Regions from separate parts of the Kluyvera sp. NPDC087067 genome, predicted to be linked through region 2. Evidence: riboswitches for the same ligand, from Rfam matches in the RefSeq annotation. Region 2 holds a riboswitch; each other region holds the start of a gene.
The links. Region 2 has a riboswitch for thiamine pyrophosphate ahead of thiC (phosphomethylpyrimidine synthase ThiC). Riboswitches for the same ligand answer to the same signal wherever they lie in the genome.

Region 1: linked by a shared signal. The riboswitch ahead of thiM (hydroxyethylthiazole kinase) and the one ahead of thiC (phosphomethylpyrimidine synthase ThiC) in region 2 are both predicted to bind thiamine pyrophosphate.
Region 3: linked by a shared signal. The riboswitch ahead of thiB (thiamine ABC transporter substrate binding subunit) and the one ahead of thiC (phosphomethylpyrimidine synthase ThiC) in region 2 are both predicted to bind thiamine pyrophosphate.

Annotation. Positions count from the first base shown of each region.
Region 1 covers NZ_JBIUZS010000003.1:228,460-231,738, forward strand. The annotation lists gene ACIPDS_RS09825 (hypothetical protein) at 243-875, opposite strand; TPP riboswitch at 1,060-1,156, shown strand; gene thiM (hydroxyethylthiazole kinase) at 1,190-1,975, shown strand; gene thiD (bifunctional hydroxymethylpyrimidine kinase/phosphomethylpyrimidine kinase) at 1,972-2,772, shown strand; gene fbaB (class I fructose-bisphosphate aldolase) at 2,918-3,279, shown strand, end outside.
Region 2 covers NZ_JBIUZS010000013.1:27,805-31,083, reverse strand. The annotation lists gene nudC (NAD(+) diphosphatase) at 1-476, opposite strand, end outside; gene rsd (sigma D regulator) at 574-1,059, shown strand; TPP riboswitch at 1,113-1,222, shown strand; gene thiC (phosphomethylpyrimidine synthase ThiC) at 1,306-3,204, shown strand; gene thiE (thiamine phosphate synthase) at 3,204-3,279, shown strand, end outside.
Region 3 covers NZ_JBIUZS010000007.1:202,669-205,947, reverse strand. The annotation lists gene sgrR (HTH-type transcriptional regulator SgrR) at 90-1,745, shown strand; TPP riboswitch at 1,781-1,880, shown strand; gene thiB (thiamine ABC transporter substrate binding subunit) at 1,910-2,893, shown strand; gene thiP (thiamine/thiamine pyrophosphate ABC transporter permease ThiP) at 2,869-3,279, shown strand, end outside.

The DNA.
Region 1 (3,279 bases), on a different contig from region 2:
CTAATGGTGTACTTCATCTATTCAGCTATGGAGGCTGTTTTGAAAAAGATTCTTGCATTACCTCTTATGTTCTTTTCCTTCTCATCCTTCTCTGAAGGAGTCCCGTCTACAGATGTACAACCATTAGGAGATATTCCGCGCTGTTCATTTCTCGATAAGGTTGAGAGACTAGGGCTTGAAGGGACTATCAAGCATTAACTCAGCGAACAGCGACAACGAAAACTGAAAACATAAGAGTCGGGCTAATCCCGGCTTTTTTTATTAACTTTGCTGAAGTCAAAAAAATCATCAAATTTAATAATATCTATCCCGGCGATAGCGTTATTAACGCCTTTCATCCGTTCACCATGTTCATCATAAAAACTACGAATTGTCGCGAATTCCTCTGCTGTTATCTGCTCTTTAAGCAAGGCCTGAGTTATGAGGTTTACTAATTTCGATATAGCTATTTGCGTTTCACCAGCAGAGTGTAGAAGAGCGTTGAATGGTTCCCAAGCTGGTTGTTTAATGGCAACGTTATAGTGGCTAACTTTGACGAAACAGCTACCAATACGAAAGGTGTTTTCCGCCATGTCTCTCAACGAACCTTGAATTTGATAGTAGCTTTCTTGATCTACTTTTTGACCAGTCTTTGCGAGCGTGTCGATAAAAGTCATTATGCGTGTAAGGTCAAAACGCATACGATTATAACGGCCCCTCGTAGCATCAATCTCATCTTTAAGCGCTATTGCAGAGGCGAAAGCTTGCTCCATTTTCTTGTTTTTCACCATCTCCTGAAGTTTAACCCCGCCGAAGATGACACCACCAAGCAAGCTTAAACCTGTTACAGCATTCGAAGCGATAGAGATAACGTTATCCCATGCTTGTAAATCCATCAGGACCTCTTTTTGTGCGATAGTTGGCGGCTTATGAGTATTCTACATGGTACACATTTTGTCACCCAACCTGTCACACATAGCCCAAAAGGGCCGCGTTTGTCGTTTACAAGACTTCCCGCTGGCATTAATATCCTGATCAGGGATTAATGAGGAGCATTAATCGCAATCTTTTGATTTTGTAGTAAATGACTCGGGGTGCCCTTCCTTGTGAAGGCTGAGAAATACCCGTACCACCTGATCTGGATAATGCCAGCGTAGGGAAGTCAGAGGCCGACGGGTCTTGCTTCTTCGCGTTATGGCAGGAGCAAACCATGCAACCCGACCTGCTAAACCCGGCGCAGCGTATGCGCACCGTACATCTCCTCAATCAACATGCCCCGCTTGTTCACTGTATGACTAACGACGTCGTACAGACCTTCACGGCTAACGTTTTGCTGGCCCTTGGCGCATCGCCTGCGATGGTTATCGACGCTGGCGAGGCCGCGCAGTTTTCTGCTATTGCCAATGCGCTGTTAATTAACGTGGGCACGCTAACCGTGCCGCGCGCGCAGGCGATGCGGGCAGCGGTGGAGAGCGCTAACCGTGCGGATACGCCATGGACGCTTGACCCGGTTGCCGTGGGCGCCTTAACGCTGCGCCATGAATTCTGCCGCGACTTACTGGCGCTTCACCCGGCAGCCATTCGTGGCAATGCCTCTGAGATTATGGCGCTGGCGGGCGTCAGCGCCGGTGGACGCGGTGTCGATACAACCGATACCGCCGCAGAAGCTCTTCCGGTGGCGGAATTGCTGGCGCGGGAGAGCGGGGCGATTGTGGCGGTCACCGGTGAGGTGGATTACATCACCGACGGACAACGCACGCTGGCGCTAGAGGGCGGCGATCCGCTGATGACACGCGTGGTCGGCACCGGCTGTGCGTTGTCAGCCGTTGTAGCGGCAAGCTGTGCCTTGCCGGGCGATCGTCTGGAGCATGTCGCCGCGGCCTGTGCGCTGATGAAATTGGCCGGGCAACGGGCCGCCTGCGGTCACGGGCCGGGAAGTTTTGTTCCTGCGTTCCTGGATGCGTTGTACGCGATGAAAGCGGAGGTGAACGTATGAAACGTATCAACGCATTGACCATCGCCGGAACCGACCCAAGCGGCGGGGCGGGCATTCAGGCCGACCTGAAAACCTTCTCTGCGCTGGGCGCCTATGGCTGTTCGGTGGTAACCGCGCTGGTCGCGCAAAACACGCGCGGCGTGCAGTCAGTTTATCGCATAGAGCCTGATTTTGTTGCCGCCCAACTGGATTCGGTATTTAGCGATGTGCGTATTGATACCACCAAAATCGGTATGCTGGCGGAGACTGATATTGTTGAAGCGGTGGCTGAACGCCTTAAGCGCTATCGTATTCAAAACGTGGTGCTGGACACGGTGATGCTGGCAAAAAGCGGCGACCCGCTACTCTCATCGGCGGCGGTGGAGACGCTGCGGCAACAGCTATTGCCGCACGTGTCATTGATTACGCCTAATCTGCCGGAAGCCGCGGCGCTGCTGGATACGTCACACGCGCGCAATGAACGTGAAATGCTACAGCAGGGGCGAGCGCTGCGGGCGCTGGGCTGTGAAGCGGTGTTAATGAAGGGCGGTCACCTCGACGATAGCGAAAGCCCGGACTGGCTGTTTACCGCTGAGGGTGAAATTCGCTTCACCGCGCCGCGTGTCGCCACCAAAAATACCCACGGCACGGGCTGTACGCTTTCGGCGGCGCTGGCGGCCTTAAGACCACGGTATCAGAGTTGGCAGGAGACCGTACCGGTCGCCAAAGACTGGCTTTCCAGAGCGCTGGCTCAGGCCGACTCGCTGGAGGTTGGGGAAGGTATTGGCCCGGTACATCATTTCCATGAATGGTGGTAACTGGCACGGATGCGTGCCAGTTGGCTGCGCTTAAAATCAGCCAAAAGTTGGACATTCAGTGTCCCCGGTACCAGGCTTATCCTGCTCAAAAAAGTTGAGCAGGATAACCAGCCGACATGATATCGGCACTTACGGGAGCCTCACTATGACTGATATTGCGCAGTTGCTTGGCAAAGACGCCGACAGCCTTTTACAGCATCGTTGTATGACCATTCCGGCCGACCAACTCTACTTACCCGGCCATGATTACGTTGACCGGGTGATGGTGGATAACAACCGTCCACCTGCCGTGTTACGAAATATGCAGACGCTTTATAACCACGGGCGTTTAGGCGGTACCGGTTACTTGTCTATTTTACCGGTGGATCAGGGCGTCGAGCATTCCGCAGGGGCGTCGTTTGCGGCAAACCCGCTCTATTTTGATCCTAAGAACATTGTCGAACTGGCGATTGAAGCGGGCTGTAACTGCGTTGCCTCGACCTACGGCGTGCTGGCCTCGGTTTCACG
Region 2 (3,279 bases):
CCCGCGAGCACAGTATGTACGCCGTTACGATGGCGAACGTGCTGCGCAAGCAGAATCGAATCATCACGACGAATGGCGACAATAATGCAGGGCGCGATTTGCGGATAGTAGCGTTCGCGGCAGTGGCTACAGAGCATCGCCCATTCGGTTTTGCTCGGATGCATGGTGTGGCCGCAGTAACCGCAGAATTTGTGCGAACGGTAGAACTCGGTTAGCTGTACACCACGCCCGGCAAGCTGGAACAGACCGACATCCTGGTCGAGAACCTGACGCACCGACCCCATGTCGTGGCGACGTTGTTGCTGTACCAGCCACACCGGCAGATTGTCCCATTCACCAATGTGCAGCGCGCGCTGCCCCACAAGATCGAAATTAACCGCTTCGCCGCAGGGTATTTCTCCACCAGGCAGCCATAATTTTTGTTCGTGGCTGACTATCCACCAACCGCGATCCCATTTTTCAATTATACGATCCATATCTCTTGCGCAACCTTTGCTTCACAGGCATGTTGTTAACATTATGATTACATAATGACGTGAGCAGAATTTAATCTTACCGATGCGGGGTCAACTTATGTTAAACCAGTTAGAAAGTCTAAAAGAGCGTATTCATGGACACCACAAACTGGTCGACCGCTGGCTGAATATTCGTAAGCACCTGCTCGTGGCGTACTACGATTTGGTTGGCCTTAAGCCTGGCAAAGAATCGTTTATGCGGCTTAATGAAAAAGCGCTCGATAACTTTTGCCAGCGGCTGGTCGACTATCTGTCTGCCGGTCATTTCAGTATTTATGAACGCATTATCCATAAAATGGAAGGCGAGAGTCCGCTTTTAAACGCCACCAAAATCTGGCCACAGCTGGACGCAAATACCCAACTGATTATGGATTTCTACGATTCGACGCTGGAAAACGCCATTGACCAGGACAACGTTTCTCAATTTCAGCAGGCGCTTTCTGATATTGGTGAAGCGTTAGAGGCCCGTTTCCGGCTGGAAGATCAGTTAATCATGCTGGCCTTTAAGACGCTTAACGAAGGCGAATTCAAACGCCCGGCTTGAGATTTAATGTATTAACGCGTAGTTTACAATCATTACCTCTGATAATCAGAGGTCGCTTCTTGTCGGAGTGCCCAGTGTGTAAGCACGGGCTGAGACCGTTAATTCGGGATCCGCGGAACCTGATCAGGTTAAGACCTGCGAAGGGAACAAGAGTTAATCTTCAGTTGCATCGCCCATGGGCGATCTTCCCTCTTGCTTCATCCGTCGTCTGACAAGCCATATCCTTACTTTTTTCTGGAATGAGCTATGTCTGCCACTACTAAACCATCCCGCCGCGAACAGCGCGCCCAGGCCCAACACTTTATCGATACCCTGGAAGGAACCGCCTTCCCTAACTCAAAACGCATTTACATTACCGGTTCACGGCCGGATATCCGTATTCCGATGCGTGAAATCCAGCTTAGCCCCACGCTGATTGGCGGCTCGAAAGAGACCCCGCAGTATGAAGAAAATGAAGCTGTGCCGGTCTATGATACCTCCGGCCCATACGGCGACCCGCAGGTGGCGATTAACGTCCAGCAGGGTCTGGCAAAGCTGCGCCAGCCGTGGATTGTTGCGCGCGACGATAGCGAAGAGTTAGACGACCGTAGCTCAGCCTATACCAAAGAACGTCTGGCCGATGACGGACTTGATGAGCTGCGTTTTACCGGGTTACTCACGCCAAAACGGGCCAAAGCTGGGCGCTGCGTCACCCAGCTACACTACGCGCGCCAGGGGATCGTCACCCCGGAAATGGAGTTTATCGCCATCCGCGAAAACATGGGCCGCGAGCGTATCCGCAGCGAAGTTTTACGCCACCAGCACCCGGGAATGAGCTTTGGTGCCAGCCTGCCTGAAAATATCACCCCGGAATTCGTGCGCGATGAAGTGGCCGCCGGACGCGCCATCATTCCTGCCAATATCAATCACCCGGAATCAGAACCGATGATTATCGGGCGTAATTTCCTCGTCAAAGTTAACGCGAATATCGGCAACTCGGCGGTCACCTCCTCCATCGAAGAAGAAGTGGAAAAACTGGTGTGGTCGACGCGTTGGGGCGCAGATACGGTGATGGATTTGTCCACCGGACGCTACATTCACGAAACCCGCGAATGGATCCTGCGTAACAGCCCGGTGCCAATCGGTACGGTGCCGATCTACCAGGCGCTGGAGAAGGTCAACGGGATCGCCGAAGATCTGACCTGGGAAGCGTTCCGCGATACGCTGCTGGAGCAGGCCGAACAGGGCGTGGACTATTTCACCATTCACGCAGGCGTACTGCTGCGCTACGTGCCGATGACCGCGAAACGTCTGACCGGCATTGTTTCACGCGGCGGCTCGATTATGGCGAAATGGTGCCTCTCTCATCACAAAGAAAACTTCCTGTTTGAGCACTTCCGCGAAATCTGTGAAATTTGCGCCGCTTATGACGTTTCCCTGTCGCTGGGCGATGGTCTGCGTCCGGGTTCCATTCAGGATGCCAACGACGAAGCGCAATTCTCCGAGCTGCATACGCTAGGTGAACTCACCAAAATCGCCTGGGAGTACGATGTGCAGGTGATGATTGAAGGCCCGGGCCACGTGCCGATGCAGATGATTAAGCGCAACATGACCGAGGAGCTGGAGCACTGTCATGAAGCGCCGTTCTACACCTTAGGGCCGTTGACCACCGATATTGCGCCGGGCTATGACCACTTCACCTCCGGGATTGGCGCCGCAATGATTGGCTGGTTTGGCTGTGCGATGCTGTGCTACGTCACCCCAAAAGAGCACCTCGGCCTGCCAAACAAAGACGATGTGAAGCAAGGGCTGATTACCTACAAGATTGCCGCTCATGCCGCCGATTTAGCCAAAGGCCATCCAGGCGCGCAGATCCGCGACAACGCCATGTCAAAAGCGCGCTTCGAATTCCGCTGGGAAGACCAGTTCAACCTGGCGCTTGATCCCTTCACCGCTCGCGCCTACCACGATGAAACCCTGCCGCAGGAATCCGGCAAAGTGGCCCACTTCTGCTCAATGTGCGGGCCAAAATTCTGCTCGATGAAGATCAGCCAGGAGGTGCGCGACTACGCTGCCGCGCAAACCATTGAAGTGGGAATGGCGGATATGTCGGAAAACTTCCGCGCCAAAGGTGGCGAGATCTACCTGAAAAAGGAGGAAGCCTGATGTATCAGCCTGAATTCCCGACGGTACCTTTTCGCTTAGGGCTATACCCGGTCGTTGACAGCGTGCAGTGGATTG
Region 3 (3,279 bases), on a different contig from region 2:
TGACCTCCCATCTCGCTTCATCGAATGCAATTATTGGCCTAATATAGGGATTAATAAATTGCTGAGTTTTTATCAGGAGTTCCCCTTTTATGTCTTCAGGTCGACTGCAACAACAATTCATCCGCTTATGGCAGTGCTGCGAAGGAAAATCGCAGGAAACCACGCTGAATAATCTGGCTGAATTACTGAGCTGTTCTCGTCGCCATATGCGGACGCTGTTGAACACCATGGAGGCGCGCGGGTGGCTGACCTGGGAGGCGGAAGTCGGGCGCGGCAAGCGATCCAAGCTCACCTTCCTCTATACCGGTCTTGCGTTGCAGCAACAACGGGCGGAGGATCTGCTGGAGCAAGACAGGATCGATCAGCTGGTGCAATTAGTGGGCGATAAGGCCGCGGTGCGCCAGATGCTGGTGTCGCATCTAGGCCGCAGTTTCCGTCAAGGGCGGCATATTTTGCGCGTGCTTTATTACCGTCCGATGCACAATTTACTGCCAGGAACCGCTCTGCGCCGCTCTGAAACCCACATCGCCCGACAAATATTCAGCGCATTAACGCGGGTAAATGAGGAAAATGGGGAACTGGAAGCCGATATTGCGCACCATTGGCAGGCAATTTCCCCATTACACTGGCGTTTTTACCTGCGCCCCGGCATTCATTTCCATCACGGGCGTGAATTGGAAATGGAAGACGTCATCACCTCACTGCACCGCAGCATGACGCTCCCGCTGTTTTCTAATATTTCGCGCATCGACTCCCCTACCGCCTGGACGCTGGATGTCCATCTTGCGCAGCCCGATCGCTGGCTGCCGCTGCTGTTAGGCCAGGTTTCTGCGATGATCCTGCCGCGCGAGTGGCAGTCGCTGCCCGACTTTTCGCGTATGCCGGTCGGCACCGGCCCGTATGCGGTGGCGCGTAACAACCAAAATCAGCTGAAGATCCTCGCCTTTGACGACTACTTTGGTTTCCGGGCGCTCATTGACGAGGTGAACGTTTGGGTATTGCCGGAAATCAGCGAGGAACCCAACGGTGGTTTGACGCTGGAGGGCACCACCCAGAGCGAAAAAGCGGTCGAAAGCCGCCTTGAAGAAGGTTGCTACTATTTACTGTTCGACGCCCGCAGCCCGCTTGGCAACAATCCGGCGGTACGCCAGTGGCTGAGCCACATCTTCCATCCTAACAATCTTCTGTACCACGCGGGCGAGCAACACCAAAGCCATTGGTTCCCGGCTTACGGCCTGCTGCCGCGCTGGCACCATGCCCGCAGCCGCGCCTGTGAAAAACCGGCAGGATTAGAATCGGTAACGCTGACCTATTACCGCGAACACGTAGAGCATCGGACGATTGGCCTCATTATGGAATCCCTGCTGGCAGCGCATCAGGTGAAATTAAATATCCGGGAAGTGGAGTATGAGGAGTGGCATCAGGGCGAGGTGGTCAGCGATATCTGGCTTAATAGCGCCAACTTTACGCTGCCGCTGGATTTTTCGCTGTTTGCCTTTTTGTATGAAGTGCCGCTTATCCGCCACTGTATTCCTCTCGACTGGGAACAGGATGCCGAGCGCTGGCGCGCCGACGACCTCCCGCAGGCCGACTGGTGCCAGCAGCTTTTAGCGAATCAGTGCGTGGTGCCGCTCATTCACCACTGGCTGATGCTACAAGGTCAGCGCAGTATGCGCGGCGTGCGAATGAATACTTTAGGCTGGTTCGACTTTAAATCCGCATGGTTTGCGCCGCCGGATTCATAAGGCTTTTGATTTATTCACGTAATCATTACAATGTGGCGTTCTCAACGGGGTGCTGCGCCGAGTGCGCACGCTGAGATATACCCGTCGAACCTGATCCGGATAATCCCGGCGAAGGGATTTGAGGCTGACTCAAAATCCTTTGCCACCATGAATAAAGGTGCAAAGTGCTTAAAAAATTACTCCCCTTGCTGGCGCTCATTGCCGTGCCAGCATTCGCTAAACCCGTCCTCACGGTCTACACCTACGATTCTTTCGCCGCTGATTGGGGACCTGGGCCTGCGGTCAAGAAAGCGTTTGAAGCCGACTGTCAGTGCGAGCTGAAATTTGTGGCGCTGGAAGACGGTGTATCGCTGTTAAACCGTCTGCGTATGGAAGGCAAAAACAGTAAAGCCGACGTGGTATTGGGGCTGGATAACAACCTCCTGCAGGCAGCAACCGATACCAAACTGTTTGCCAAAAGCAATGTGCCCACAACCGCCGTCAGCATTCCGGGTGGCTGGAATAACGACACCTTCGTTCCATTCGACTACGGCTACTTCGCTTTCGTCTACGATAAAAACAAACTCAAGAATCCGCCAAAAAGCCTGAAAGAACTGGTGGAAAGCGACCAGAAATGGCGCGTTATCTATCAGGATCCCCGCACCAGTACGCCGGGTTTAGGCCTGCTGCTGTGGATGCAGAAAATCTATGGCGATAAAGCGCCAGAAGCCTGGCAGAAACTGGCGGCTAAAACCGTCACCGTGACCAAAGGCTGGAGCGAAGCCTACGGCCTGTTCCTGAAGGGGGAAAGCGATCTGGTGCTAAGCTACACCACCTCGCCGGCCTACCACATTATCGAAGAGAAGAAAGATAACTACGCCGCGGCGGCCTTTACGGAAGGCCATTATCTGCAGGTGGAAGTGGCGGCAAAAACCGCAGCCAGTAAGCAGCAGAAACTGGCGGATCAATTCCTGAACTTTATGGTTTCTCCTGCCTTCCAGAAGGCGATCCCAACCGGCAACTGGATGTATCCGGTGACGCAAGTTGCGCTGCCAGAAGGCTTTAACACCCTGGTGAAACCGCAAACTGCCCTGCAATTTACGCCGCAGCAGGTAGCGACCGAACGTCAAAACTGGATTAACGCATGGCTCCGCGCCGCCAGCCGCTAATTCCCCACTGGCTCTATCCCGGGCTTGCGGCCACCACGCTGATGGTGGCCGTCGCTCTGGCGGCATTTTTGTCGCTGTGGTTTAACGCCCCGGAAGCCTCATGGTCGACGCTGCTTGCCGACAGCTACCTGTGGCACGTGGTGCGCTTCTCCTTCTGGCAGGCGTTTCTTTCGGCATTGTTGTCCGTCATTCCTGCAATTTTCCTTGCCCGCGCGCTCTATCGCCGACGCTTCCCCGGCCGGCAGCTGTTGCTACGACTGTGCGCCATGACGCTCATTTTGCCGGTGCTGGTCGCCGTGTTCGGTATTCTGAGCGTTTACGGTCGTCAGGGCTGGCTGGCGCAGCTTTGCGCCTGGTTTGGCTGGCAGTGGCATTTCTCCCCCTAC